Linked DNA regions of Pseudovibrio sp. Tun.PSC04-5.I4. The protein of the gene in region 2 interacts with the protein of the main gene of each other region in a pairwise test. Links are inferred from orthologs where the notes say so. Each region holds a gene or a part of one and is shown on either strand. Other genes may lie near its edges.

Evidence for each region.
Region 1: the proteins of trkA (region 2) and ptsN interact in binary tests that used the Escherichia coli proteins (3 or more experiments, as listed by UniProt). The link is inferred for Pseudovibrio sp. Tun.PSC04-5.I4 from one-to-one orthologs.

Annotation. Positions count from the first base shown.
Region 1 is NZ_FNLB01000006.1:2,669,612-2,684,244, forward strand. Bases 5,101-7,799 are described here. They hold ptsN (PTS IIA-like nitrogen regulatory protein PtsN), read left to right. Parts: upstream 5,101-6,065; coding sequence 6,066-6,533; downstream 6,534-7,799. Other genes in these bases: rpoN (RNA polymerase factor sigma-54), read left to right, coding at 5,101-5,186; raiA (ribosome hibernation-promoting factor, HPF/YfiA family), read left to right, coding at 5,404-5,994; BLS62_RS17735 (BQ00720 family protein), read right to left, coding at 6,701-6,961; BLS62_RS17740 (Hsp20 family protein), read right to left, coding at 7,020-7,448; hutX (heme utilization cystosolic carrier protein HutX), read right to left, coding at 7,650-7,799. Outside these bases: BLS62_RS17690 (complex I NDUFA9 subunit family protein), read right to left, coding at 1-228; BLS62_RS17700 (ribonuclease D), read left to right, coding at 659-1,279; LPS export ABC transporter periplasmic protein LptC, read left to right, coding at 1,532-2,194; BLS62_RS17710 (LptA/OstA family protein), read left to right, coding at 2,191-2,760; lptB (LPS export ABC transporter ATP-binding protein), read left to right, coding at 2,830-3,573; more of rpoN, read left to right, coding at 3,648-5,100; more of hutX, read right to left, coding at 7,800-8,150; BLS62_RS17750 (sn-glycerol-3-phosphate import ATP-binding protein UgpC), read right to left, coding at 8,362-9,465; sn-glycerol-3-phosphate ABC transporter permease UgpE, read right to left, coding at 9,468-10,310; BLS62_RS17760 (ABC transporter permease subunit), read right to left, coding at 10,321-11,202; BLS62_RS17765 (extracellular solute-binding protein), read right to left, coding at 11,381-12,688; BLS62_RS17770 (cryptochrome/photolyase family protein), read right to left, coding at 13,423-14,633. UniProt on the Escherichia coli protein: Seems to have a role in regulating nitrogen assimilation.
Region 2 is NZ_FNLB01000006.1:1,565,866-1,580,755, forward strand. Bases 4,773-7,728 are described here. They hold trkA (Trk system potassium transporter TrkA), read right to left. Parts: upstream 6,961-7,728; coding sequence 5,584-6,960; downstream 4,773-5,583. Other genes in these bases: BLS62_RS12345 (D-amino-acid transaminase), read right to left, coding at 4,773-5,448; BLS62_RS12355 (nitrogen assimilation response regulator NtrX), read right to left, coding at 7,000-7,728. Outside these bases: BLS62_RS12320 (omega-aminotransferase AptA), read left to right, coding at 1-710; mazG (nucleoside triphosphate pyrophosphohydrolase), read left to right, coding at 944-1,774; BLS62_RS12330 (hypothetical protein), read left to right, coding at 1,957-2,607; GTPase HflX, read right to left, coding at 2,688-4,148; RNA chaperone Hfq, read right to left, coding at 4,148-4,405; more of BLS62_RS12345, read right to left, coding at 4,570-4,772; more of BLS62_RS12355, read right to left, coding at 7,729-8,367; BLS62_RS12360 (sensor histidine kinase NtrY-like), read right to left, coding at 8,357-10,624; BLS62_RS12365 (DJ-1/PfpI family protein), read right to left, coding at 10,995-11,585; ntrC (nitrogen regulation protein NR(I)), read right to left, coding at 11,806-13,245; BLS62_RS12375 (two-component system sensor histidine kinase NtrB), read right to left, coding at 13,250-14,389; tRNA dihydrouridine synthase DusB, read right to left, coding at 14,398-14,890. UniProt on the Escherichia coli protein: Part of the constitutive potassium transport systems TrkG and TrkH. May regulate the transport activity of TrkG and TrkH systems. Binds to NAD(+) and NADH.

The DNA.
Region 1 (14,633 bases), 1.1 Mb from region 2 along the record:
TGCGCCCTCCACAGCCTTCTCTACAGACTTCCTATTTCGAACGCTTGCTGCAACCGGCATAATCTGACCAACGGCCCCAAGAGGCTGGAGATGCTCTGCAAGATCAGGACGACGCACAGCCGCGCGAATGCTGTATCCACGTTCCGCCAAAATCCTGATGGTATGCCGTCCAACAAACCCCGAGCCGCCAAAAACGGTGATTATTTTCCCGTTAAGCGCTTGCGCCATTTTAATTCACCTTTGCCAAATTTCCGCAGGTCGCCGTATTAGTGCGCACAACCCTCAAAAAAGCTATAATTCGTGGGACGTTAATACTCCCGAGGTTCAACATTGTGAAGGTGTACTGTGGAGAAATTAAAACTCTTTGCAAATGTACGATTGACAATCCTTTGCCACATCCTTAGATACCAGCCTCACAGAGCGATGCTAGACACCAGCAACCCTCTGACGAAAAAGATGATATGCCCAGATGGCGGAATGGTAGACGCGCTAGCTTCAGGTGCTAGTGTCCGAAAGGACGTGGAGGTTCGAGTCCTCTTCTGGGCACCATCTTTTTTCACAAAGCTCTCCCCAAAATTCAAAGAGTAACTTGACCGCTCCCTGCAGAAGAGACAAAACACGTCTCATACGCAGAGCAGCGCTTATTCTCGAGAGCCACATGACAATCAGATATCACAAGAACGATCTTCCAAACCTTTCCAATTACACTTCTGCCGAGGCAGTTGCTGTTGATAGTGAAACATTGGGACTAAACCCACACCGAGACCGGTTGTGCGTTGTACAGCTTTCTGCTGGCGATGGGTCCGCCGACATTGTTCAAATTGAACGCGGCCAACTGACTGCACCAAATCTACAGGCCTTGCTTGAAGATGCAAGCAAGCCAAAGATTTTCCACTACGCCCGCTTTGATGTGGCCGTATTGAAAGAGTATCTGGATATTTCCGTTAATCCGGTCTGGTGCACGAAAATCGCCTCTAAGCTGGTGCGCACCTACACGGACCGCCACGGATTGAAAGACCTTTGCCGCGAATTGATTGGCGTTGACCTTTCCAAGCAGCAGCAGAGTTCTGACTGGGCAGCCAAAAAGCTTACTGATGCACAGCTCACTTATGCAGCTTCAGATGTCCTGCATCTTCATAAACTTAAAGCACGGCTTGAATTTATGCTGGCCCGCGAAGAACGAACCGAAATTGCTCGTAAATGTTTCGATTTCCTTCCGACCCGCTCAGAGTTGGACCTTGCAGGCTGGCCTGATACTGATATTTTTGCACATTCTTAAGCGTGTAGCTAAGTTTTCTACCAGTATTTGCAGTTTATTGGCCTTCAGCATTTGTAAATTGTTGAAGCAACCCCAATTAGGCAGCTAGTGTGTACATACCGCTTCCTTTCGGGCAATAGCTCGATATTTGCGTATCAACTAAAGCGGTATGTGCCTTTACAATACTGGTAGCTCTTAGTGAGTTAGACCGGAAAATTGGCAATCGGAAAGCGAGCGCATACGTGTCGCTTCCAGACTATTCCAGGACCACGAATGACAACAATGGAGAACATGCCTAAGGAGATTGCGTCGGAGGCCCAGACACGGCTTGAAAAAGCTCGAAAATCTGCACGCCGGCATTCTCTTCTTGTTCGCCTTCTTCGTTATATTCTACCCGCTTGTGGCGTTCTGATCGCGCTGGGTGTGGTTGGTATGATCGTGTTACAGAATATTCTTGCTGGTTTGAGCATTGGCGACATTAGTCTGACCACAGAAGGTCTGGTTATGTCCAACCCTCACCTTTCCGGAAACGACGGTGACCGTTCATACAATGTTCGGGCTAACCGCGCTATTCAACGCATCACAAACCCGCAAGTTATTGATTTGGAGGATATTGTGGCTGAAATCACAATTGCTCCTGGAGAAACTGCTAGTATCACCGCCAAGAACGGGACCTTCGATACTGAGATGGAAACCCTGAAACTGATTAATGGAATTCAGGTAACCTACAGTAAGGGTTATACTGCTGATTTTGAGTATCTCGATATCGACATGAAAACGGGTACAATCCAAACCAATGATACAGTTGATGTCTCCTCTGAGGGTGGCTATATCGATGCTGGATCTATGGAATTTGATCAGAAAAACAATGTTTTGAATTTTCGCCGGGGCGTAAAAATGAAGTTATTGCCTTGGGCACTGGAGAACGGTCAATGATTAAGCGGGTGAAAACTTTCTCTCTGTCACTTGTTATAGCGCTTGGACTGGCAGGCATGGCTCATGCGCAAACGTTCTCTGACTCTTTTGCCGGATTTGGCTCCAACACCAAAGAGCCTATCGAGATTGAAGCAGCTAACCTTCAGGTTCGTGACAAAGATAAAAGCGCTATCTTTACTGGCAATGTTGTTGTTACCCAAGGCGAAGCTAAGCTTGAAACCCAGCGCCTGATTGTATTTTACAGCGGCTCCATGGCCAATGGCGATGCAGACGGACAAGCTGTGCAGCAGACGATCTCTCGCCTAGAAGCAAGCGGTGATGTTCTGATTGCCTCCAAGGATCAGGTCGCGACCGGTGATGATGCCAGCTTTGATATGGAAAAGCAGGTCATGATTATGACTGGCAAGCGCGTTGTGCTGAGCCAGGGTCCAAATGTGATTGTTGGCAATAAACTGACTGTGAATTTAAAAACCGGCATAGCTGATCTGGAGGCTCCAAAGAGTGGCCAGAATACTGGACGCGTTAAGCTGCTCTTGCAGCCCAATAGCCTCGACAAAAAGAACTAGAGCTGGATAGGCCACGCATTGAGTGCACACCCAATCGACCCACAGATCCCGACACATCACCCAGAAGGCATCAAAATTGCTGAGCCTTCTGATGCTGCGCTTGAAGTTGACGGTATCGGTAAAAGCTATGGTCGCCGGCAGGTTGTTAAACGCGTCAGCCTCCACGTAAAGCGCGGGGAAGCTGTTGGGCTACTTGGGCCAAACGGCGCTGGTAAAACCACCTGCTTCTACATGATTACGGGGCTCGTTCGCCCTGACCACGGAACGATCCGGCTTGATAATTTCGACATGACGCAGCTGCCGATGTACCGGCGTGCGCGTCTTGGCGTTGGTTATCTGCCTCAGGAAGCTTCTATTTTCCGCGGCCTTTCTGTGGAAGACAATATCCGAGCCGTTCTTGAAGTGGTTGAACCTAACAAGAAACGCCGGGAAGAAGACCTAGACGCCCTGCTCAACGAGTTTGGCGTTACACACCTTCGCAAATCACCAAGTATTGCGCTCAGTGGTGGTGAACGCCGCCGTGTTGAAATTGCACGCGCTTTGGCGACCCGTCCCTCCTTCATGCTTCTTGATGAACCATTTGCAGGCATTGATCCGATTGCTGTTGGTGACATTCAGCAGTTGGTGCGCCACCTGACAAAGCGTGGCATTGGTGTTTTGATTACTGATCACAACGTGCGCGAAACACTCGGTTTGATTGACCGCGCTTATATTATGGCTGCTGGTGAAGTTCTCACAGAAGGCAGCCCACATCAGATCGTTGCAGATCCTGATGTAAGGCGTTTGTATCTCGGGGAACAGTTCACTCTTTGATTTCCAACCTATGCCGAATTGCATAGAAGAGTGGTGCAGGATAACTTGCATCACTCGGAGGAAAGAACAGCTCTATGGCAATCGGCCCCAAATTAGAATTCAGGCAAAGCCAACAACTTGTTATGACGCCGCAACTCATGCAGGCGATCAAGTTGTTGCAGCTGTCGAATGTGGACCTGATTGCTCATGTAACCAGTGAGCTGGAAAGCAACCCGTTTCTTGAACGCGATGATACTCCCGATGGCGGAGGCCCCTCTGACGATGGGGCTTCAATTGATGGGGCTTCAAACTTCGAAAGCAGCTCTGGGGATGCGCAGGAGGGTGACTGGCTCAAAAGTGAGCTGGGAACAACGCCTGAAGCAGATTCAAATAGTCTGAACTCTGATCGTTCCAATGTCCTCCCTGATGACAATGGCGAGCACCGGCCTGCAGACCCAGTTCAGCAAAAGAGCGATGCGTGGCAAGCACCAAGCCACAATACATCCTCAAGCGGCTCAGATTACAATCTGGAAGCGTTCGTTGCTGCGCAGATCTCTCTGAGTGAGCATCTGCAGGAGCAACTAGGCCTCGCCGTCACTAACCCAGCTGATCTACTGGTCGCACGCCAGTTGATTGATTGTCTTGACGAAAATGGCTACCTGCGAATTGAGGGAGACGAGATTGCTCAACGACTTGGTGTCACGGATGCAGATCTTGACCGAGTGATCGCTTCCGTTCAGGGCCTTGATCCGGTTGGGGTCTTTGCCCGCAATCTGAACGAATGTCTCAAACTGCAACTGATCGAAAAAGACAGATATGATCCGGCCATGCAGAAGTTAGTGGAAAATATCGAGTTGCTGGCCCTTCACGATTTGCCAAAGCTAAAGCGACTTTGCAGGGTTGATGACGAAGATCTGAGGGATATGATCCTTGAGATTAAGGAGCTAAACCCTAAGCCCGGCTCTGCCTTCAACAATGAGATTGTTCAGCCGATTGTTCCAGATGCCTTTGTGCGCGCCTCTTCGGATGGGGGCTGGACGGTTGAGCTGAACACCGAGAGCCTTCCGAAAGTTCTCATTAGCCAGAGTTACTATTCCGAGATTTCAAAGAACTCCAAGAATAAGACCGATCTGGCCTATTTTACAGATAGTTTGCAGACGGCAAACTGGTTGGTGAAGAGTCTGGACCAACGGGCTCGCACAATTCTCAAGGTTTCTTCCGAAATCGTTCGTCAACAAGACGGATTTTTGACTTACGGTGTGCAGCATTTGCGGCCAATGAACCTGCGTGTAGTTGCGGATGCCATTGGAATGCATGAATCCACTGTAAGCCGAGTAACTTCGAATAAATATATCGCGACTCCACGCGGAATTTATGAACTGAAATACTTCTTTTCTGCTGCAATTGCTTCCTCTGAAGGAGGAGAGTCACACTCGGCGGAATCAGTGCGCTATAAGATTAAACGGCTCATTGATGCAGAAGATCCAAAGAAGATTCTTTCTGATGACTCCCTTGTGAAAATTCTCAAGGACGATGGTGTGGATATAGCGCGACGAACTGTAGCTAAGTATCGGGAAGCATTAAGGATTCCGAGCTCGGTACAACGTCGGAGAGAAAAGAAAGCAATGGCGTAAGTCGCTGATATTTCTCGTGATTTCAATGAAAGCTAATAGAGGGCGGATCGGTTAATATCCTCTATAGGATGTTTGCCTGTTCCCCGTGATTTTTCTAAGAAGTCGAAAACAGTGGCACTTTAAACTCAGCTGGTCCAAACTACATGTGTTGGAGGGTCTTTGCTCTTTAGCTCAAGGACCTATCAGCGATAAAGTTGAAACAACATATGAGGTTCCCATGACAATTAGAATTTCGGGGAGGAACGTGGACATTGGTGATGCAACCAGAGAACACGTTGAAGACCGGATTTCCGATGCACTGGATAAATATTTCCCAGGCGCATATACGGGTCATGTGACAATCGCACGCGAAGGCTCCGGCTTCCGATCCGACTGCACAGTCCACCTCAGCACAGGCGTAGTGCTCCAGGTTTCAGGTGATAGTCAGGATCCGCGACAAAGTTTCGATAAAGCAGCCGAACGCATTGAAAAAAGGCTAAGGCGTTATAAAAGAAAGTTAACTGACCACCACACAAATGGTGTCCCTGCAGATTGGGAAACATTCGGCGCCACCTCATACGTGCTTGCCGACCCTGAGCAGGAAGAAGAGGTAGCCGTCGACTACAAACCACTTGTGGTTGCAGAAACCGCCGCAAAGGTGAAAACACAGACTGTTGGTATGGCAGTTATGGAGCTAGATTTAAGTGAAGCTCCCGTTGTAGTGTTCCGTAACGCTGGAAATGGCGAAGTAAATGTCGTATTCCGTCGTGACGATGGAAACGTTGGGTGGATTGATCCAAATCTAGCCAACGGAGCTGCCCCTAACTAATAATCATGGTCTTTGAGACCCTGTACAAAGCCGGTTTCAGCCGGCTTTGTACTTTGAAAACGGATCGAGGAATGGATCTGAACGAACTTATTCGTCCTGAGGCTGTCATTGCTAACCTCAAGGCAAACAGCAAAAAACAAGCCTTGCAGGAGCTTGCAGAGAGAGCCTCTGAGATTTGCGGTGAAGCAGAACGCGATATCTTTGATACGTTGCTTCAGCGTGAACGTCTCGGCTCGACCGGTGTCGGCAACGGCATCGCGATTCCGCATGGCAAAATCGTGAACCTTGGCGGGTTACACGGGCTGTTTGCGCGCCTGGACAAACCTATTGAGTTCGACAGCCTGGATGACCAGCCTGTTGACCTGATATTTGTGCTGCTCGCGCCTGAGGGCGCTGGCGCCGACCATCTGAAGGCTCTGGCACGTATTGCTCGCCTTCTAAGGGACGGTGAGGTGGCTAGCAAACTGCGAGCGACCAAAGACGCCGCTGCGATTTATTCTATTCTGACGCATACTCAGGCCACGCCAAGCGCCACCTGACGTTTAGAGCGTCCTTACAAAAGACAAAAAGCCTGGGTTGGACGCATTCCAACCCAGGCTTTTGCTGTTCTGATCGAATTGGGTGGCAGAGCGCATAAGACCACCCCGCCAGCCGTTTGAGCTTTGCGTATTCTGATCCGAAAATCTGGTTCCGATACAGAATAGGCTTAATGGACGCTCAAGGCTTCCAGATCATTCTCAATCGCGTTCGCGATCGCCGCGTTGCGGGTGTCAGTTAAAACCAGCGGAGTTCCATCCGCTGCGAGCAAAGCCCACACCGGTAGATCTGCATCTTGCAGCTCAGCATCCGGGAACATGTCTCGCAGGTCTTGTGGGGAGACGCGCCTCACATATGCGAGTTCGCCAGCTCCAAGTTCTTCGAAATTATCGTACGGGTCGTCAGCCAGCACGGAAGGGGCGTCTGTCATCGCCTTCTCCCTGAAAGTTACACGTATTTGAATTAGCACGAAGGAAGGTCTTTATCCCTCAGTCCCCCGCCGAGATTTCAATTCGGCGAACAACGCGCTCTGGCTCTGGACGAGCAAGATCAATAGACAACAGACCATCTCTCAGGTCTGCCCCCAAAATCTCAATGCCTTCAGCTAACACGAATGCGCGCTGAAATTGGCGTGCAGCAATGCCCCTGTGAAGGTACTGTCGCGCTTTGTCTTCCTGTTGCCTTCCCCGAATAACCAGCTGACTTTCCTCTACAGAAACATCCAGTTGTTCACGGGTAAACCCAGCAACAGCCAAGGTAATGCGAATTATCTCGCCATTTTCTTCATTGGCATGTATCCGCTCGATATTATAAGGAGGATAGCCGTCATTTGCAGCTTTGCTTACTCTATCCAATACACGCTCGATATCATCGAAACCCAACATAAACGGGCTCGAAAACGCAGAAACTCGCGTCATAATCCAAGTCCTTCTTCAAGCGACCCAGCCCCGGACCCTCAATAGGCATCCGATAAGAAGGCATCTCGCCTTCGGTCATTCCTCAGGAATATGGCGACAACGAGCTAATTATTCAAGCGGGGAACCAGCCTGGCATGATAACAGGCTGTAAACAGCCCGCCATTCTCATAGCTTGTGGATAGGTCTTTGCCTGAAAAGCATTCAGCTCTGCCAATTCGCCAGTTTGTCGAATTTTTCTAGTTGTTCTTCTTTAAGGTGGCCATCTTCATCACGACCGACAAAGATTTTGAGATAGCAATCGCCGTTAGCATTCATGAAATTTATTGAAACAGACACTTTTGAAGAGAACGAGCGTTTCAGGAAGAAGATGGCATCGCAGGAATCCGCTTTGATGTGCCCGGAAAAGCCGCCTTCCGTCTGCCTGAGATTGTAGTAGCCACGTGCATAGGAACCTTCTGGGAATGGGCCTTTCACCTCAAAGATCATGTCACCGGTGTTGACGAGAGACATTACGCTGCCCCATGTCGGAATGTTTCTGATGATCTCGTCGAAGCGATCACCCCGAGATTCTCGCCACATGTCTTCCGGTAAGCAGCGAACGGCATCCGCCATGCTAAGACCATGTTCTTTGGCGGTATTTTCCAAGATGCCAGAAGTACCTTTTGCCAACTGACGTTTTAGTTCCGCAAGCTTCGTCTCCATAAACTCATCTCCTAGACTGCTGAGTTAGATAGTGATTTGGCTGGCTGATATGCTGGCTAATGAGGCGTTTTCATATCACGCTTTCTATTTGGGCACATGTTCAATCTACGACAATTGAGATGCTTTGATATAAGCCCCATAAATGGAGCTGACTGCAGAAATAAAAAGGCCCAGCATGTGCCGGGCCTTCCAACTTTTGAGTATGCTTGGATTAAGCAGCTTCGAAAGCAACGTCCAATTCAATACGCTTGCCTGTGTCCAGATCAAACGCATGCAGTTTCTCTGGTTTTGCTGTCACTTTGAGGACTTGGCCCGTTTCGAAGTGAAGCTTACCAGGTGCGCGAACAACAATGTCTTCGCTGCCTTCACCTATTGTGCCGTGCACGTAGCTCTCAGCGCCTACCGGCTCAACTGCATGCACAGTCAAAGCAGTGTGCAGACCACTCTCGAACTTTTCGCTCAGCTCTTCGATTACAAGATCTTCCGGGCGAACGCCCAGAGTAAGCCCTGAAAGCTCAGTGTTAAGCTTCACATCAACAGTGGCACCGTTGTCCAGTTTCCACTCACTGCCATCCTTTGCCAATGGCAGAAGGTTCATGGCCGGTGAGCCGATGAAGGTCGCAACGAAGGTACTTGCTGGCTTTTCATAGACATCAATCGGTGACCCGATCTGTTCAACTTCACCATTGTTCAGAACAACAAGGCGGTCAGCCAGTGTCATCGCTTCCAGCTGATCGTGCGTCACGTACAGGCTGGTGGTTTTCAGGTTTTTCTGAAGCTTCTTGATCTCCATGCGCATCTGCACACGCAGCTTTGCATCAAGGTTGGAGAGGGGTTCATCGAACAGGAACGCAGCAGGCTCGCGAACAATAGCACGCCCCATAGCAACACGCTGGCGCTGACCGCCGGAAAGCTGACGCGGTCTGCGGTCCAGAAAATCACCGATTTCGAGGATTTCAGCAGCTTTGCGCACGCGCTTTTCAATTTCCGCTTTCGGGATACTGCGGTTTTTCAGGCCGTATGCCAGATTGTTGTACACAGACATATGCGGGTAAAGCGCATAGTTCTGAAACACCATAGCGATGTCACGATCAGCAGGCTCGACATCGTTCACAATGCGGTCCCCGATGAACAGATCACCATCAGAAATGGTTTCCAAACCCGCGACCATGCGAAGAAGGGTTGACTTGCCGCAACCGGAAGGACCGACAAGAACAATGAACTCACCATCCTGAATATCGATGGAGATCCCTTTTACCGCTTCAACACCACCGGCGTACATTTTGCGAAGGTTGTTTAATTGAATACTTGCCATTTTTATTTCTCGCTTTCCACGAGCCCTTTAACAAACCAAGACTGGAAGACCACCACGATAAGAACAGGTGGAAGCATTGCGAGAACTGCAAGTGCCATTGCCTGGTTCGTATCTGGAATTTGCGCACCAATCCACACCTGAAGAATCTGCCTCATGCCGCGTACCAGCGTGAAGAGGCTTTCGTCAGTGGTGATAAGTGTTGGCCAGAGGTATTGGTTCCAACCGTATACGAACATGATGATGAAGATCGCAGCCATCATGGTCTTGGAGAGTGGAACAAGAATGTCGATGAAGAACTTCAGAGGACCTGCCCCGTCAATACGCGCTGCTTCAACCAGCTCATCCGGTATGGATTTGAAGAACTGACGGAAGTAGAATGTACCGGTTGCGGAGGCGATCAACGGAATGATGAGACCTGAGAAGGTGTTCGCCATTCCAAGGCCTTGAACGATCTCATAGGACGGCAGAATGCGGACTTCCAACGGCAACAGAAGTGTTGAGAAGATGATCCAGAAAAAGAACGTTCCAAGCGGGAAGCGGAAATACACGATTGCGTAGGCCGCCAGCATGGAAATAACGATCTTGCCCAGCGCAAAGCCAAGGCCCAGAATCAAAGAGTTCCACAACATGGTCAAGCCAGTTACCGACTTGGTAAAGCCGCCTGCCTCAGTCAACACCTGCTTATAGGTGTCAACAAAGTGACCACCCGGTGAGAGCTGAAGACCATCTTTGTAAATGGATATGGCATCGTGACTTGATGTCATGAGCGCATAAAACACCGGTACCAACATAAAGAGAGCACCGATAATAAGGATTACGTGATCCCAAAACTGTGAGCGTTTCATCGGTCCCTCCTCAACTGTAATGCACGCGACGTTCGATCATGCGGAACTGAACCACAGTGAGTGCGAACACGAGAACCATCAAAATTACTGACTGCGCAGAGGACCCACCAAGGTCATTGCCACGGAAGCCATCCAGGAACACCTTGTAAACGAGCGTTACAGGGTTATTGCCCGGCTCACCTTTCAGCACCAGATCAATGATACCGAACGTATCAAACAGGGCGTAGGTGATATTGATGATCAGCAAGAAGAAGCTGGTCGGTGCCAGCAGCGGGAATGTCACGGTCCAGAAGCGACGTGAAGAAGACTTACAATCAACTGCAGCGGCTTCCTGAACGGATTTAGGTACACTTTGAAGGCCCGAAAGGAAGAAGATGAAGTTGATCGGGATCTGTTTCCAAACGGCAATTACGGTCATCGCAAATGCGGTATCGTAGTAGTTCACACCGATCTGCATTTCCCAGCCAAGTGCATGTGCCAAGTCATTGATTGGGCCGATGTGCTGGTCAAACAGCATAACGCCTACGAGACCTGCAACGGGAGGAGCAATCGCGTAGACCCACATGAGCAGCGTGCGGTAAGCAGATGCCCCTTTAATGATCTTGTCGGCTTTCACTGCCAACAAAAGAGCAAAGCCAAGAGAAAAGAATGTTACCGCGGCGGAGAAAATAAGCGTGAACCAAGCGGTTCTGCCATATTCGCTCCCAGTGACAACGTCCTTGAAGTTATCTATGCCAACAAAAGTGGAGCCGAAGCCGAACGGATCTTCAAGATAAAAAGATGCCCGGATCGCTTCTGCTGCTGGCCACAGGAAAAAAACACCAACAATCGCCAACTGCGGAAGCAGTAGCATGTATGGCATAAATGGATGTGAGAATTGAACTCTTTTCATGGACTGGCCTGGTCGCTGTTTTCGTTATGGTGGCCGGTTGCCTAGCAAGCCTGACCGCTTGTTCAGAAATGTTCATTTACGGTTTTGACGCAAGGGAACACTCGTTTTTCAAAACAACCTGAGGCCGAAGACACCTGAAAGCGTCTCCGGCCCTAGCGAAATTTTAAGCTGCTAAGCCTTAGTTAGAAGTCTTAGCAAAGCGAGCCAGAAGCTTGTTCGATTCGTCTTCGATGGTCCGGAATGCGTCGTCTACTGACTTGTCACCTGCGAGGATTTTTCCGTATTCCCGGTTCATCACATCACGCACCTGAACGTAGAAGCCCATGCGGTAACCTTTGGTGTTTTCGCCACCTGGCAGAGAAAGCTGTTTGATACCAATTTCAGCTGCTGGAAGACGATCGTAGTGACCATCTTTCTTAGCAAGATCGTATGCAGCGTTGGTGATTGGCACATAACCAGTTTCTTTGTGCCAGTAGTACTGCATGTCTGCTGAAGTCAGGAAGGTGTAGAAGTTTGCAACACAGTCGTTTTCTGCTTTTGGCTTACCGGACATTGCAAAGAGTGCTGCACCACCGATGAAGGTGTTTGTGCCAGTTTCACTAACAGAAGCCCAATGTGGCAGGTAGGTTGCGGAGAATTTGAAGTCTGTGGACTTCATCAGACCGCCGAAGGACCCTGAAGAACCGAGCCACATTGCTGCAGTACCGTCCTGGAATACTTTCTGGTTGTCACCCCAGCCAGTGCCGTAGTAGCCAAACAACTCAGCGTCGAGCCAGCCTTTAACTTTGGTGAAGTGCATTTTGATCGCATCGTTGTTCACGAGGATCTTGGTGCCTTTCGCGCCGTCGTAACCATTGTTATTGGTTGCGAATGGCAAGTTATGACGAGACATGAAGTTTTCGGTAAAGATCCATGGCAGGTGCGACTGTGCCAAAGGAACATAACCGGCAGCTTTCAGCTTAGGAGCGATTGCTTCGAACTCTTCCCAAGTCTTAGGAGCTTCAACGCCTGCTTTCGCCAGTGCTTCTACGTTGTAGTAGAGGATTGGAGTAGAGGAGTTGAACGGCATGCCGATCATTTTGCCAGCAGCGTCAGCGTAGAAGTAGCGAACACCAGCAATGTAGTCTTCGATGTTAAACTCAAGACCGGCGTCTTTCATGAGGTCTTCAGCTGGAATCACAGCGCCTTTAGCGCCGATGATTGTAGCGGAACCTGCATCAAATACCTGAAGAATGTTTGGCTGTTCGCCAGCGCGGAATGCCGCGATACCTGCAGTCAAGGCTTCTTCGTAGTTGCCTTTAAATACTGGTGTCAGTTCACAAACATCCTGAGACGCATTGTATTTGGTGGAGATTTCGTTGACGACTTCACCAAGACGGCCGCCCATTGCGTGCCACCAGTCGATGTTTGTTGCTGCATAAGATGCAGTCGAAGACATTGCGAGTGCTGCCAGTGTTGCGACACCAGCTACTTTACGTAGAGTCATAGTTTGCCCCCCAATGGGAAAGTTGAAAAAATCTAACATGCGAAGCGGAGTGAACACCTAATCCACCGCGTTGGCGATCCATCCCCCACGCCTCGGCTTGTGATATCAACTAGGTGTTTCACACTAGGATGACAGTTTGTTGAAGTTTCGATGAATTGCAATTGGATCTTCGTTTTTTTTCATAATAAACATGAGTTTGAGGTGTTTCGGAAAACCGAAAACGTCTTAAAACGCCCGTTTTTCCTGCGGAAATCACAATGAAACAACTCCATCAGAATACCTAAAGTTGGAATTTTTGTTTCAGTTTCAATCAATCCGAAATATTCCGAATGTTGAGAATACTTGAAAGATTTGTTGGCTAATTAATTGAAATATAGGGTAAATACCTAGACAAGAAATAGAATGACGAAATGCGCATTGCCCGCTCGCGCTGATGAATTAGCCTAATGCTTCAACACCTTAACTTTCACATTTCAGCGAATTTTCAACTTATCCACAGACGCACTGTGTGCAACTCTCGTGTGGGAAGGGATTTTGATGCGTGAGTACGCGGAAATGGATTCCCTCGTTCTCCTATAGAAAAGTCAGTTGCTGTTTTCGCAAAATCAACTCAGTAGGATGGCTAAGTATCCATATTAACAACTTGGATAAACGCACAAATCCTTCCTTCTTTTCCGTCTATCTGAGCATGCGTTGTGACTCGAGGGCTGAGGTTGAACCACCAGAGTTGAATTTTATCTCGTTGCCTCGAATGCCCTCAAGGCTTCTTCTCGCGAAAACTTTAAGTCTACGATCGGAAGAGGATAGTTTTTCCCGAGTGTCACCCCTGCCCCTTGCAGGACAAGTCCAGTCGCGTCCCATGGCTTGAATAAATACTTGTCAGGTACATTTTTTAGCTCTGGGACAAAGCTTCGCGTGTATTCACCCAACCTATCAAACTTCTCCCCTTGCAGTATTGGGTTGAAAATTCGGAAGTATGGCGCGGCATCGGCCCCGCACCCTGCAATCCACTGCCAGCTTGCTGAGTTGCTGGCGAGATCCGCATCCACTAGGCAATCCCAGAACCATTGCTCGCCTTGCCGCCAATCCAACAGGAGGTTTTTGACGAGGAACGACCCTACAATCATGCGCAAGCGATTGTGCATGTATCCAGTCTGCCAAAGCTCCCGCATTCCCGCATCCACAATGGGGATTCCGGTTTGCCCTCTCTGCCATGCCAGAAGGCGCTTCTCATCTTTGACCCATGGAAATCGGTCAAATTTTTTGTTCAGGTTCTCATTCGGCAGCTTAGGATTGTGAAGCAGAAGGGAATAGGAGAATTCTCGCCAGCCTAATTCACTCCGGAAATGGTCAATGTCAGATGTCTCTTCATAACTCCCCAATGCCCACCAAATCTGATTTGGCGAGATCTCTCCAAAATGAAGATGAGGCGATAGACGAGAAGTAAACGGCTTTGACGGATAATTTCGACCTTCTTTGTAGTTGGGTATTCCGTTCTCGAGAAAAGCGTAGAGCTTATCCTGCGCCGCTTGTTCTCCGTGCTTCCAATGAGATGCAACAGTATCGGTCCATGAACGCTTATCTAACAACTCCAAAGCATCTAGCTGTACTGAACTGGCCTGAGGATCACTTACTAGCTTCAATTCCTTGGGAACAGGCAAGGGCTTCCTTGGTTCGGGCGCTTGAAGGCAACCTTTACGATAAAAGGGCGTGAAAACACGGTAGGGCGTCCCATCAGACTTGTGAACGGTCCAAGGCTCCCAAAGCAGCGAACCGTTGAAGCTTTGTACCTTCAGCCCTGAGTGATCCAGCCACAGCTTTAACTCGGCATCAGTCTCAACGCGCCATGGTTCGTAGCTGCGGTTCCAGAAAACGGAGGTAACACTGTTGGTTTCAATGAGATTGGTCAGCACCTCTTTGGGAGAGCCGTGCATGATGACCAACC
Region 2 (14,890 bases):
TGGTTCAACTGCATGACCCATCCACCATCGCCGCTGTGATTGTGGAACCTGTTGCGGGCTCCGCAGGCGTTATCTTGCCGCCAGAAGGTTACCTGCAACGCTTGCGTGACATCTGTGACGAGCACGGCATCCTGTTGATCTTTGACGAGGTCATCACCGGCTTCGGTCGTTTGGGCGCGCCATTTGCGGTTGACTACTTCGATGTCATACCGGATCTCGTCACCACGGCAAAAGGCCTCACCAGCGGCGTTGTGCCAATGGGCGCAGTCTTTGCCAGCTCCAAGATCTATGATGCGTTCATGACCGGCCCTGACCATCTGATCGAGCTGTTCCATGGCTACACCTACTCAGGTCATCCATTGGCCTGTGCAGCAGGTCTGGCAACGCTGGATGTGTACGCAGACGAAGACCTTCTGACACGCGGTGCCAAGATGGCCCACTACTGGCAAGAAGCACTTCATTCTCTGCGTGACTGCAAAAATGTGATCGACATCAGAAACATCGGTCTCATCGGCGCAATCGAGCTGGAGCCAATGGCGGGTGAACCGACCAAGCGTGCATTCACGGCCTTCCTGAAGGCTTACGAGAAGAACATCCTGATCCGCACCACAGGCGACATTATTGCCATGTCGCCGCCGCTCATCATCTCTGAATCTCAGATTGATCAGCTGGTTGGTACGCTACGTGAAGTTCTTAACGAACTGGATTAAGGTCCGCACATCATCGATAATTCAAGAGGGCGCGCAAGCGCCCTTTTTCTTAACTAATAATATTATCAATAACTTATAGATTACTTCTATAGTTAAACATCATTTACCTTAAGTGGTGCATGAGCTGCAATACACCGCAAACTCGCAGTGCAGGCACAATGTCCCTCGCCAGAAAAACACTACGCTGGTAATGTGCGGCTTACGCTCCAAACCAACCACCCATCAGGATCAGCATGTTACCTTCCCGCGATATTTCCCGCCTCATTGAAATCATGAAGGCCCTCAGAACCCCCGTCACAGGCTGTCCATGGGATCTGGAGCAGACCTTCAAAACCATCTCTCCCTACACCATTGAAGAAGCCTATGAGGTTGCTGATGCCATCGAACGGGAAGATCTTCCTGACCTGAAAGAAGAGCTCGGAGACCTGCTGTTACAGGTCGTCTACCACGCACAAATAGCCGAGGAAGAAGACGCCTTTGCCTTCGAGGATGTGGTTGAGGCCATTACAAAAAAGATGATCCGTCGCCACCCGCATGTGTTCGGCGATGACGAACAAAAAGCAGCAGGCTTTCCAAAAGGCGCATGGGATAAAGTCAAGGACGAGGAAAAGCTCGAGCGCAAACAATTGCGCCAGCAAATGGGCTTGCTTGAAAAACAACCTAGATTTCTCGACGAAGTCCCCTCCGCCTTTCCGGCCCTGACAGAAGCAGAAAAACTCCAGCACCGCGCCTCCAAAGTCGGCTTTGACTGGGGGGCAGCAGAACCCGTTCTGGCAAAGATCAAAGAGGAAATAGACGAGCTCACCGAAGAAGTTCAGGCAGGTACTCCCGACCGCAACAAGATCGAAGATGAACTGGGCGACGTCCTGTTCGCGCTCGCAAACCTTGCTCGCCACTTGGAAATCCAGCCAGAAGCCGCCCTAAAGCGCACCAACGCAAAATTCCGCCGCCGCTTCGCCCACATAGAAGACGCCGCAACTGAAGAACAACGCCCCCTCGCAGACCTCTCCCTTGATGAAATGGAAGCCCACTGGCAAGCGGCGAAGAAATTTGATCCGAAGTAGAGCAAGGCTTTATGCAAAGCAGAGCGCTGTAGATCCTCAGCTCAGTCTCACCAAAGACGCCATCCCGGCCCTGAGCCGTGACCTAGTAGCAACGTACACATATACAAATATTTTTGACGGAAAAAACCACGTCAGAATTGTTTGACCAAGCGCCACCAATAAACCCAAGCAAGGAGAACTCCATGGCTAACAACATTGAAGATTACAAGTTATTAAAAACCAAACTTGAAGTATGCAAGGTGCTATGGGGCGCTACTTCAGTCATTACCGCAGGGTCCTCCGCCTTAATAACTGACAAAATTTCGGAATTATTTCAGAAAAGGCTTAGAGAGCTCGATGAAGCAGTAGTCCAAAGCTTACACGACGGTAAAATCCACGAAAACTCGTTTATAGAAGAAGACCGCCTGGTTTCATTCATTTTTCGTGCAAGACGAGCAGCAATCGAAGGAGCAGGTAAAACCAAGCTGAAGTTAATTGCTGACTACTTTTTCGATCATGCTTTTGACGCAGATTACGAGGAAGCAAAGATCAACGAATTCACAGACATTACCGCCACCCTCACTCAATCCCAAATTAAAATAATCGCGCTACTCAAAAGGAATTTACAAAATAAAGATTTCAACAAAGCAGGCATGACTTCAGATGATCAATTCGAAAAATACTTTAAGGAGTACTACAGCAGCATTGAGGAACTTTCTGACGCATTAAACATGCTCATACGCTTTGGTTTTGTCCGCCCACTAAGCACTTTTGGACGGATAGGCTTTGCTCTTACATCTTTTGGCGAAGAGTATATTTTTAGTTTAAATCTCACCAGTGAACAGCCCAATTGAACGCATCCAATAACCACCTCAAACAAAAAAGCCCCACTCCAACGAGCAGGGCTTTCATGTTATTTAGTCCAGTCAAACGATCAGATCGGCGAGTAGCCGTTGTCGTCCTCGACTGGAGGTTCTTCCGGGAGTTCCAGACCTGTCACAAAGTACTTTGCAAACCGGTCTCGTACTCGTGAGCGATGTGCATCAGGAACACGAACATCCAGGCGGATGCCGTCCTCGGATTCCGTCCGCGATAGAATCTCACAGTTCTGGTAGAGCCACGCATGCCCCTCGCCTTCACTGTGCGGCAACACCATACTCACCGTATCGAGTTGCTCGGCCAAACGCGCTTCAATGCGCTTTACAAGGTCCGCAACACCCTCACCAGTCACCGCAGAAAGGGCAATCGGCCCCTCTTGCGCAGAATTGCTTTCCAGCAATTTAGCCCGGTGCGTCTCTTCAAGCAGGTCGATCTTGTTATAGATCTCAATAACACGATCGCTTTCAGAAACTTTCAGCCCAAGCAGTTCCAAAGTCTCATTCACATCCTGAGACTGAGCCTTGGTATCTTCATGAGCAATATCGCGCACATGAAGCACGATATCAGCCTGAATGACCTCTTCCAGCGTCGCCCGGAAGGCAGCAACCAGATTGTGCGGCAACTCGGAGATAAACCCAACCGTATCGGAAAGAATCACCTCACGGCCATGAGGCAGCTTGATACTGCGCAGAGTTGGATCCAGCGTCGCAAACAACAGATCCTTAACAAACACGTCCGCATCAGTCATGCGGTTAAACAACGTAGACTTGCCCGCATTGGTGTAGCCAACAAAGGCAACCACCGGATGCGGCACTTTCTTACGTGCTTTACGATGCAGCTTACGGGTCCGCTGAACTTGCTCAAGGTGTCCCTTCAGCAAAGTAATGCGATCCTGAATGACCCGTCGATCAGCCTCGATCTGGGTTTCACCCGGACCGCCCACAAACCCAAGACCGCCACGCTGACGTTCAAGGTGTGTCCATGAGCGAACAAGACGCGACTTCTGCCAGGAAAGATGCGCAACCTCGACTTGTAGCCGGCCTTCTTTCGTTTGAGCGCGCTCGCCAAAGATCTCAAGAATGAGACCCGTCCGATCGATGACTTTACAGTTCCAATCTCGTTCGAGATTCCGCTGCTGGATAGGAGTAAGGGGATGATCTACAACGACCAGTTCAATTTCTTCGGCTTCGATCTGCTGGTGAATTTCTTCCACCTTACCAGAGCCAAACAAACTTCCAGGTTTCACTGCAGCCAATCGGACCAAAGCTGAGGATACAATCTCTAACTCGATTGCCTCAGCAAGCCCGATAGCCTCTTCCAGTCGTGCCTCAGGACTACGCTCAGCCCCGAAAGGACGCTCAGGAGCGCCCCTGCCTCTTGCGAGGGCACGGCTTTTGATGATCGGTACGATGATGAGCGACCGGGTTCCCCGGGTCACCTCATCTTCGCCGGCCTCAACGTTCGCATCACGTTGCTTGCGATTCAGGCCGGCTTCTTTATTTGATTGGGGCTTCATCAGCCTCCTGCTTTTTCGCCTTCTTCGTCAGCCGGTTCAAACAGCTGTATAGGGCTATTTGGCATGATAGTAGAGATAGCGTGTTTGTAAACGAGCTGGGAGTGCCCGTCACGGCGCAATAATACGCAGAAATTATCAAACCAAGTAACTACGCCTTGCAGTTTTACACCATTGATCAAAAAAATGGTCAGTGGAGTCTTCTGCTTCCTGACGTGATTTAAAAATGTATCTTGAAGATTTTGAGCGCGGTCAGCCATATCTATTTTTATCCTGTTCTCAGTGGACGCGGCCGCGGCATCCACCATTTACTGTTCCCATCCTCGAAACGGTCCAACGACACTCACAAATACAAGAGAGATGTCTCCACCCTTTTGGTGAACCGCCCAAATTGTAAATTACCCATCAGCAAACACCAGAGGCATTAATCCCCGGCAACATTCAGTTTAATCAACTCTGACGCTTCATGGAATGATTTTCTTAAGTCCTGAACTATTGGTCCCGGCTTTCCATCACCCATAATTGTTTCGTTTATTTTCGTTACAGGCATGACAAGACCCGATGCACTTGTTAAAAATACCTCCTGAGCCTGTTTTGCCTCACTAATAGAAAAACCGCGTTCTTCTACATGAAACCCTTTCGTTTCCGCCAATTTCATCAGAACGCCGCGGGTAATTCCCTTTAAGATTCCGTGGGTAGCGGGCCGAGTAACCAAAGTCCCGTCCTTTAGGATTATCCAAGCATTCGTTGAACCACCCTCAGTAATCAGGCCATTCTTATCCACAAACCATGCTTCACGAGCGCCTGATTCCTTAGCCTTTTGTTTAGCAAGGACATTAGGTAAAAGACCAACACTCTTAATATCAACCCTATCCCAACGATTCTCTTCAACGGTAATTACACCAACCCCCCTCGCCGCAATTTGGTCGTTTTTTAAACGTGAAACCGACTTTGCAGTCATAACGAGAGACGGTGGCGTGTCTTTTGGCGGGAAATAATGATCGCGTGGAGAAACGCCGCGTGTTACCTGCATATAGATCAAACCGTTTTTGACGCGGTTCAGCGCAATCACTTCCTTCATGACACGCACAAGCGCCCCACGAGACATCGGCGCACGAATTTGCAGCTGCCGAAGGGAGCGGTCGAACCGATCCAGATGCGATCCCATGTCGACGAGGCTATTGTTCCAGACTTCACAGACTTCATAAATACCGTCAGAAAACTGGTAGCCCCGATCCTCAATATGCACTGCGGCACGAGAATGAGGCACATATTGTCCGTTTACATAGGCGACGCGGCTCATCGGCCTCTCCATTCTTGGAAATTCATCACAACCAATGTTAGCGGTTTTTCCTTATGCCATGCAAGCGCCACCTTGGGATTACAACGGGGCATTTCTCAACAATATCAAAGAGAACCTGCGGATTCAGGGATAATTCTAGAAGAACTCCAGCGAGACACGGAACATTTGCTCCACCTGACGCACTTTATCGGCCACAGCAAAGATCACAACCCGGTCATGGGCCTGAATGCGCTCGTCTCCTCGTGGAGAGATAACCTGACCATCCCGCAAGATGCCACCAATGCGGATGCCCTCAGCCAGCTCCACTTCACGTAAAGGGCGCCCAACCAGAGGAGATGTATCCAGCGCTTCCGCTTCAATCACCTCAGCAGCTCCGTTTTGCAAGGCATGAACGGCCCGGATACGGCCACGGCGCACATGCTGCAAAATCTTGGAAATGGTCACCTGACGCGGGTTCACAAACGCGTCAATACCCAAAGCATGGGCAAAAGCGGGGTAACTGGAGTTGTTCAGCAATGACAAGTTGCGCTCACAACCCATTTTCTTGGCCATCACACAGGAGAGAATGTTCACCTCGTCCTCGTTGGTGAGTGCCACCATCATATCTGCGTCTTCAACATCCGCCTCTCGGAGCATCACCTGATCCAGCGCAGAACCATGCAACACAACAGTCCGGCGCAGCTCATCGGCAATGCGAATGGCCCGATCCCGAGAATGTTCAATGATTTTTACTTTGGTCTTTGTCTGTTTGCCTTCAAGACGCCGCGCCACATACGCCCCGATGTTACCGCCACCAGCAATAAGCACACGGCGCGCCTCAGGCTCCTCGTGACCAAAGATGCCAAGCGTCCGGCGAACCTGATCCCGGTTACAACACACATACACGAGATCCCCCTCTCGCATCATATCAGAGCTGTGCGGAACAAAGACCTTACCATCACGAGCAATACCAACAACCACTGAAGACAGATCCGGAAACAGCTCAGTCAACTGGCGCAAAGGCGTGTCCAGCACAGGGCAATCAGTACCGCAGTCAATCCCAACAATCACCATATGATCATCGGCAAAGCGTACGGTTTCCATCGCACCAGGCAAAGACAACCGGCGCAAAATCATTTCACCCACTTCAATTTCGGGAGAAATAATCACGTCAATCGGCATATTATCGCGAGAAAACAGGTTGCGGTAATGCGGCTGCAAATAGCTCTGCGCACGCACACGCGAGACTTTGATCGGCACGTTGAACAACGAGTGTGCCACCTGACAGGCCACCATGTTGACCTCGTCATACAAAGTCACTGCAATGATCATGTCTGCCTGATCAGCTCCGGCCTGCGCAAGCACATCCGGGTGTGCGCCATGGCCAATAAAGCCGCGCACATCCAGCGTATCACGAATGGCATGAACCAGCTGCGGGCTCGTATCAATCACAGAGACATCGTTTTGCTCTGCTGCAAGCTTTTCCGCAATACCGTAGCCAACCTGACCGGCGCCACAAATTACAACCTTCATACTTCAGTCCTTTGCTCGAACATCCTGATCCATCACCACTTAGGTGAGACCAAGGGACTTGAGCTTTCGGTGCAATGCTGACCGTTCCATACCAATATATTCAGAGGTCCGCGAGATATTCCCGCCAAAGCGCTTAACCTGCGCTTGCAGATATTCCCTCTCAAACTGCTCCCGAGCTTCACGAAGTGGCAAGGACATCAGTTCTTCACCACCATTAGACCCCGGCATACTTGGCACGGTAGAGGCAACCTCAGCAGGCAGAAGATCAGCTGTAATCACAGCTTCAGGATCAGCCCGCGTCAGGATCATCAATCGCTCAACATTGTTGCGCAATTGGCGAAGGTTCCCCGGCCAGTCATGGGTTTGCAGCACGGCCATTGCATCTTCACCAATCCGGCGCATTGGCAAGCCAGTCGCAGTGGAAATTTGCTTCATGAAGAAGTGAATCAGTTGCGGAATATCTTCGCGGCGCTCTTCCAGAGCCGGCACCCGCAAAGGCACCACTGCAAGACGGTGGTACAGATCTTCCCGGAACAAACCTTCCGCAATGCGGTTTTCCAGATTACAGGCGCTTGAAGACAGGATGCGCACATCCACCTTCACCTTGTTATGCCCGCCCAAACGGGTGAACGTCTGGTCCACCAGAACTCGCAGGATCTTGTTCTGCGTTTCCAAGGGCATATCGGCGATCTCATCAAGATAGATCGTGCCTGCATGAGCCTCTTCAAGAGCACCCACTTTACGCGAAGACGTATCCGTCTCCTCAATGCCAAACAGCTCTTCTTCCATGCGCTCAGGCGTAATATTCGCCGCTGAAAGCACCACAAAAGGTGATTTAGACCGTGGAGAGGCCTCATGAATGGTCCGCGCCACCAACTCTTTACCAGAACCGGACGGTCCGGTGATCATCACACGGCTGTTGGTCAGGCAAATCCGTTCAATCGTCAGGCGCAGGTTGTTGATGGAAGATGAACTGCCCACCAGATTGGAAACATCCCCTGCCCGCTGTTTCAGCTCCTTAATCTCACGCTTCATGGAAGAAGCTTCCAGAGCACGCTCGATTGTCAGAACCAGCTTATCGGCCTTAAACGGCTTTTCGATATAATCGTAAGCCCCTTTTTTGATCGCAGAAACAGCAGTTTCCACGTTGCCGTGACCTGAAATAATCACGACAGGCAAATTGGGGTTTTCTTTATTGATGACCTCAAGAATCTCAAGCCCATCGAGCTTGCTGCCCATCAACCAGATATCAAGAACAAGAAGAGAGGGCCGCCGGTCAGCAATAGCAGCCAACGCCGCATCACTATCCCCCGCGGTCCGGGTATTGTAGCCATCGTCCTCCAAAATACCGGCGACCAGCTCACGAATATCCGCTTCATCATCAACGATCAGAATGTCACTTGCCATGGCTTTTCACCACCATTTCTTTGGTTTGAATTTCATCTAAGGAAGGATCTTCAACACTACGCAACGTCAGCCGAACCATGGCCCCATGTCCCCCGTCAGCAACGGACGGTGCATCAAGCAATTCAATACCCCCTCCGTGATCTTCCATAATTTTCCGTACAATCGCGAGCCCAAGACCAGTGCCCTTTTCACGGGTGGTCATGTAAGGCTCTAAAAGCCGTGTACGGTGCTCGGTTGGAAGGCCAATACCATTATCGATCACGTCAATCGTATGGACCAGACCCTCCGAATAAAGCTTCACAAGAACATTGCCCTTCTCAGGGCTGTCCTCCTTCGCCAGATAAGCCTCAACAGCCTCCGACGCGTTCTTAATCACATTGCCGACAGCCTGCCCCACAAGACGGCTATCAAACGTTGCCTGTACCGGCTCTTGCGGCACATCCGTTTCAAAATGGACCTGCGAATTGGTAACCGATATCATGAACGCAGATTCCCGAACCACAGAGCGCAGATCAGCAGAGGCCATCTTTGGTTTTGGCATGCGGGCAAAGGAGGAGAATTCATCCACCATGCGCCCTATATCGCCCACCTGACGAATGATTGTGTCCACGCACTGATCAAACACCTTGCGGTCATCTTCTTCAATCCGCTTGCCATAACGACGGCGAACACGCTCTGCCGAAAGCTGAATTGGCGTCAGCGGATTTTTGATCTCATGCGCAATACGGCGCGCAACATCCGCCCATGCAGAATTTCTCTGCGCGGCCACAAGGTCGGTAATGTCATCCAGTGTCACCACAAACCCATGCTCAGAACGGGTCGCTTCCTCAGTCGTCACACGCACATTCACAGTGCGCTCACGACCATTGCGCATTAATGAGACCTGTGCCACCTGAGAGCCATCTATACTCTTGACCAGAGCCTTAGTAACAACCTCTTCCACCTCAGGAATATTATCGAAGATTGGCTTTTCCAAAAGCTCCTCTTCGTCCTGACCAAGCAACCGCTTTGCTGAGCGGTTAACCATGGTCACATCCCCCCCGTCATCAATACCGATGACGCCGGAAGACACCCCTTCGAGCACCGCTTCACTAAAGCGGCGGCGGCGGTCAATCTGATCATTGGCAGCAAGCAAAGCATCACGTTGCCCGCGCAGCTGACCCGTCATATTGTTAAAGGTCCGCCCAAGGTTCTCGAGATCACCGCTGGCTTTGTCCGCCTCAACCTCAACATAGTAGTTGCCCTTTGAGACCTGATCTGCCGCCCCAATAAGATTGCGGATGGGCAAAACCAGTTGGTTCGCAAATCCAAACCCAACCCAGATGGACGACAGCAACAGCACCAGCGCAACGCCCACATACACAAGCGCAAAGGCCAGTTGGACGCCAAAGCGGCGGCTTTCCAACTCAGCATATTCATTGACACCGGACTCGGCCAGTCGTTGATATTCAATCACGCGCGGATCGAGTGCCCGCGTCACATAAAGGTACAGATCCTCATAGGCAGAAAGCTTCATCACACCGCCAACAAGGTTGGAAACCCCCGGTGCAATCAGCACAGGAGCTCCCTCTCCTGCCTGGTTCATAGCAACAGCAGGCGGCAGCAAAGGCTCCACATTCGGATCACGCAGCACCTTCATAACCACGGTGCCGTCTTTTTTCAGAACATACGCCCCAAGCAAGCCACGAACCCATGTCTGCGTCTCAAAGAACCGATCAAATCGTGTTGGATCATAAAAGTAGGAATTACGGTTGAGGTCCACGTCACTGGACATACCAATCAGCGTAGAACGAAGGGAGTTGCCGTGTTCTTGAACATAGGCTGCTGCAACCGATTGTGCATTGGTGATGATTTGACGTGTCCGCGCTTCAAACCAACGGTCCAACCCCTGATCCAGCGTGATTGTCGCCACTACAGCCACAATAAAAGCTGGCAGGGCCGCAACAAGCGAGAACATCGTCACGATGCGCACATGAAGCCGGGCAGCAGCACGCCCACGGCGCCGCGCCTGCAAAAGCTTCACCAGCTCGACAATAATGAGACCGATAAGAAGGAAAACCAACCCGCCATTGATGCCAAGCGCGATGTAAACCACCCGCTCAGAGGGCACAATTGGCGTCACCCCCATCAAAACAAGAAAGGAAACCCCAATGGAACACAGCGCCAGAATAACCGCTGCCAATCCAAACATTCTGGATTTGCGACCTTTTGCGTCAAGTTTTCGAGTATCTTCTTCTGTTTTTGATTTGAAAATCATGAAACGCGAACCTGCGAGACCTTTAAAGCGCATCCCCCTCCAAGTGCCTTGAGGTTTTCAAAAAGGAATATGCATGACACTAAACGCTAAAGCCGCTTGACTGTTCCTAAAGTAAAATCAGACTGCCTTAGTAAATTTGAACACAGACTATTAACATAGAATGTTGCCAAAATGCGACAATGGGTTTTATTAGTCACACTCTTGGTGGGGAAAACCCTACGCACGGTTCCACTTTAAAAGCATGCTACTCGCATTCTTAAAGCCATACAGGCCTGCTAACTCGATTGTTTCCAGAAGGAGCAATCACACAACTGACCGCAGAGAAATAACACTCTCCATCATCTTGAATGATTTATAGCAAGACCAAACCCTAGGCGAATGGATCCTCAGTACGGTCTTTTTGCCAGCAATACTCGCAGTAGGTCGCCACTCCCTCCGCGGTATCAACCCCATGCATGATCGAGATTGCTCCAAGAGCCATATCCATGCCCGCTGAAACACCGGAGGAGGTAATGAAAGCGCCATCTTCCACCCAGCGCGCCTTTCGTTGCCAATGAACATTCGGCCCCATGCTCTCTACCCATGAAAAAGCCGCTTTATTTGTAGTGGCCCGGCGACCATCAAGGACACCAGCTTTAGCTAAAAGCGCACTGCCAGTACAAACACTGAGCGTATACTCAGCATTGGCTGAAGCTTCTGCGATCCAACCCAGCAGACGGCTATTCTTGACTTCCCGGCGAGTGCCTGCCCCTCCCGGAACAAACAGCACATCATAACGCGCAGTATCTAGCGTCGATTTATCCGCATGGACCAACAGGCCTTGGTGACTGGAGACTAATCCAACTGTCTCAGCCACAAGGTTCAGCTCAAACTTGGTTCCAAGCACCCCAAACATTTCCATAGGGCCAAAGAGATCAAGCAACTCAAACCCAGGAAAGATTAAGGCCCCAATTCTGCGCATGTTAGGCACTCCCTCAAAAGCAAAGCGAAACGCAAGATGTGAGTGTAAGGCACCTTGCGTAATAGGAACAATTAGAAAACTCCTAACCATGATGATTATGGAATATTTTATGATTATTTATAAGATGAAATTGCACCTGATATTTGTAGCTTTCAACCCTGAAACGCAAAATGGCGCCATCTAAGGCGCCATTTCAATACTCAACAATCCAGAGAAACCATTATCTGGAGCTGCGGATCACCTGCACATCCAGATCGCGGATTTTCTTGCGCAGTGTGTTTCGGTTCACTCCAAGCAGTTCAGCAGCTTTGATCTGATTGCCTCTGGTCGCGGCCAGAACCGCACTGATCAGCGGGTATTCCACCTCACGCAAGATACGGTGATAGAGCCCCGGAGGTGGCAACTCCTCCCCGAACTCACCAAAGTAATCACCAAGGAACCGCTCCACAGAACCACTCAGGTCATGAGCCGCTGGAACATCATCTTCACTAACGACAAGCGAAGGCTGAGACAACTCAAGATCAATAAGGCTTGCCGTAATATCATCCTGTGGGTAAAGCGCTGCCAGCCTACGTACGAGGTTTTCCAGTTCACGCACGTTGCCCGGCCAGCGATAACGGCGCAGCTTATCCAGCGCAGCCACTTCCATTTGCTTGGACGGCAGCCCCTCACTCTCCGCGATGGAGAAGAAGTGACGCACCAGATCTGGAATATCCTCGGTCCGTTCCCGCAAAGGTGGGAGGCGGATCGGCACCACGTTCAAACGGAAATACAAATCCTCACGGAACAGCCCCTGATTGATGAGCTGGCGCAGGTCTTTGTTCGTTGCCGCTACAATACGCACATCCGTCTGGATCGGCGTACGCCCGCCAACGCTGGTGTACTCTCCCTGCTGAAGCACGCGCAGCAACCGTGTTTGCGCTTCCATCGGCATATCGCCAATTTCATCCAGCAGCAACGTCCCGCCATCCGCCTGCTCGAACCGACCAGATGACCGCGCCTGAGCACCGGTGAACGAGCCTTTCTCATGCCCGAACAGCTCAGATTCAATCAAGTCTTTGGGAATAGCAGCCATGTTCACAGCAACAAACGGGCCGTTGCGACGCTTCCCGTAATCATGCAGCGCACGGGCGACCAGCTCTTTACCCGTCCCGCTCTCACCGTTGATCATGACGGTCAGATCCGTCTGCATCAAACGGGCAAGTATGCGGTAGATGTCTTGCATCGCCGGAGAGCGACCAATCAGCGGAATATTATCATTCCCCTCACTGGCCATATCAAACTTACGCCCCTTAGGTTCAGCCAGTGCACGGCCAACAATGCTGATCAGCTCTTTCAGGTCAAACGGCTTGGGCAGATATTCATAGGCACCTTGCTCAGAGGCTTTTATCGCCGTCATGAACGTGTTTTGCGCACTCATGATGATGACGGGCAATTCCGGGCGCAGCTTGCGAATGCGCGGCAACACATCAAATGCGTTCTCATCGGGCATCACAACGTCAGAGATCACCAGATCCCCTTCCCCATTACTCACCCAGCGCCACAGCGTGGTGGCGTTAGAAGTGAGGCGTACGGTGTAGCCAGCACGAGACAAAGCTTGATTGAGAACGGTACGGATCGCAGAATCGTCGTCAGCAACTAAAATAGTTCCACTCGGCATACACTTAGTCCTCAATTCCAAAATTAATATCAGGCCCCGTAAAGGCAGGCATTAATATGCGGAACGTGGTGCCGCGATTGCCGCTCTCACATTCCACCACGCCGCCATGGTCTCCCACGATTTTGGCAACCAGTGCCAGTCCAAGACCTGTTCCGTTCGTTTTTGTCGTGATGAAGGGATCAAAAAGGTGTTGTCGTAAATCTTCCGGCACACCATGCCCGTTATCGCGCACACAAAACTCAAGCGGCAGACTTACCCGCTTCTGAGCGCCGGGCACAGAGAGGCGAACGCCGGGCCGGAACGCTGTAGACACAACGATTTCCGGTTCATGTACGCCAGTCAAAGCCTCACAAGCGTTTTTGATGAGATTGATGAACACCTGCACCAACTGATCCCGGTTGGCAAAAACAGGTGGCAAAGAGGGGTCATAATCTTCAACAATCCGGATACCGGAGGCAAAGCCGTTCATCGCCCCCCGTTTCACATGATCCAGAACCACATGGATATTCACTGGGGCGCGATCGATTGGCCGCTCATCGGAAAACACTTCCATGCGATCAACCAACCTCACAATCCGGTCCGTCTCATCTGTAATAAGGCGGGTGAGCTGGCGATCCTCTTCACTGGCTGATTGCTCAAGCAGCTGTGCTGCACCGCGAATACCGGAGAGCGGATTTTTAATCTCGTGCGCCAGCATGGCAGCAAGGCCAGTGACGGTACGCGCCGCGCCGCGGCTGGTCAGCTGTTTGTCCAGTTTTTCCGCCATATTGCGCTCCTGAAACAGCAATACAACACCGCCTGGAGCCTCATTTAGGGGAGAGGCATGAATATCAACCAGCTTCTCCTGCCCGATGCGCGGAGAGCCAATATCCACCTTGTATTCGTTGACCGGACCGCCGCGCTCACGCACCTGCGCAATAAGCGAAAGCAGCGGGCTTCCAAACGGGACGAACCATGACACTTCACGGCGCTTCAGAACAGAAAGGCTGGCATGAAGAAAACCTTCCGCCGCGCTGTTCGCCCCAATAATCTTATCGTCATCACCAACAACAATGACAGGATGCGGCAGCGAGTCCAAAACCGATTGCCCCTGCACACCGTCAGCCAGAGCGTTACCGGCTTTCGTCAGAGTGTCTCCTCCCATCTCCAACATTAAGCAGCACTCCTCATTGGTATTTTTATAAACCAGTCATGCAAGGCACCCCTCACATGGTCCTTATCCAGACTGGTCATCAAACCTCTCATGAACCCTTGCGGCGCATCCGCCAGCGATCCATTGGCCTCCAGATACCAGCCTATGTGCTTGCGGAAGGATCTCACACCAATCTCAAAGCCATAATGCTCCACCATGGCGTCGTAGTGCCCAACAACCAGATCTGCCAGCTCCTCGCCATGCGGATCAGGCCGTTTTTCACCCGTCTCAAGGTAATGCGCAATATGCCCCGGCATCCATGGCCGCCCGTAAGATCCGCGCCCAACCATCACCAGATCAGCACCGGATTGGGCCAGCATCTCATCTGCATCCTCAAAGGTGCAACAATCCCCGTTGGCAACCAATGGCACATCAATCACATCACGCACTTGCCGGATGGCACGCCAATCGGCTTTGCCCTTGTAAAACTGAGAACGCGTGCGCCCATGCACG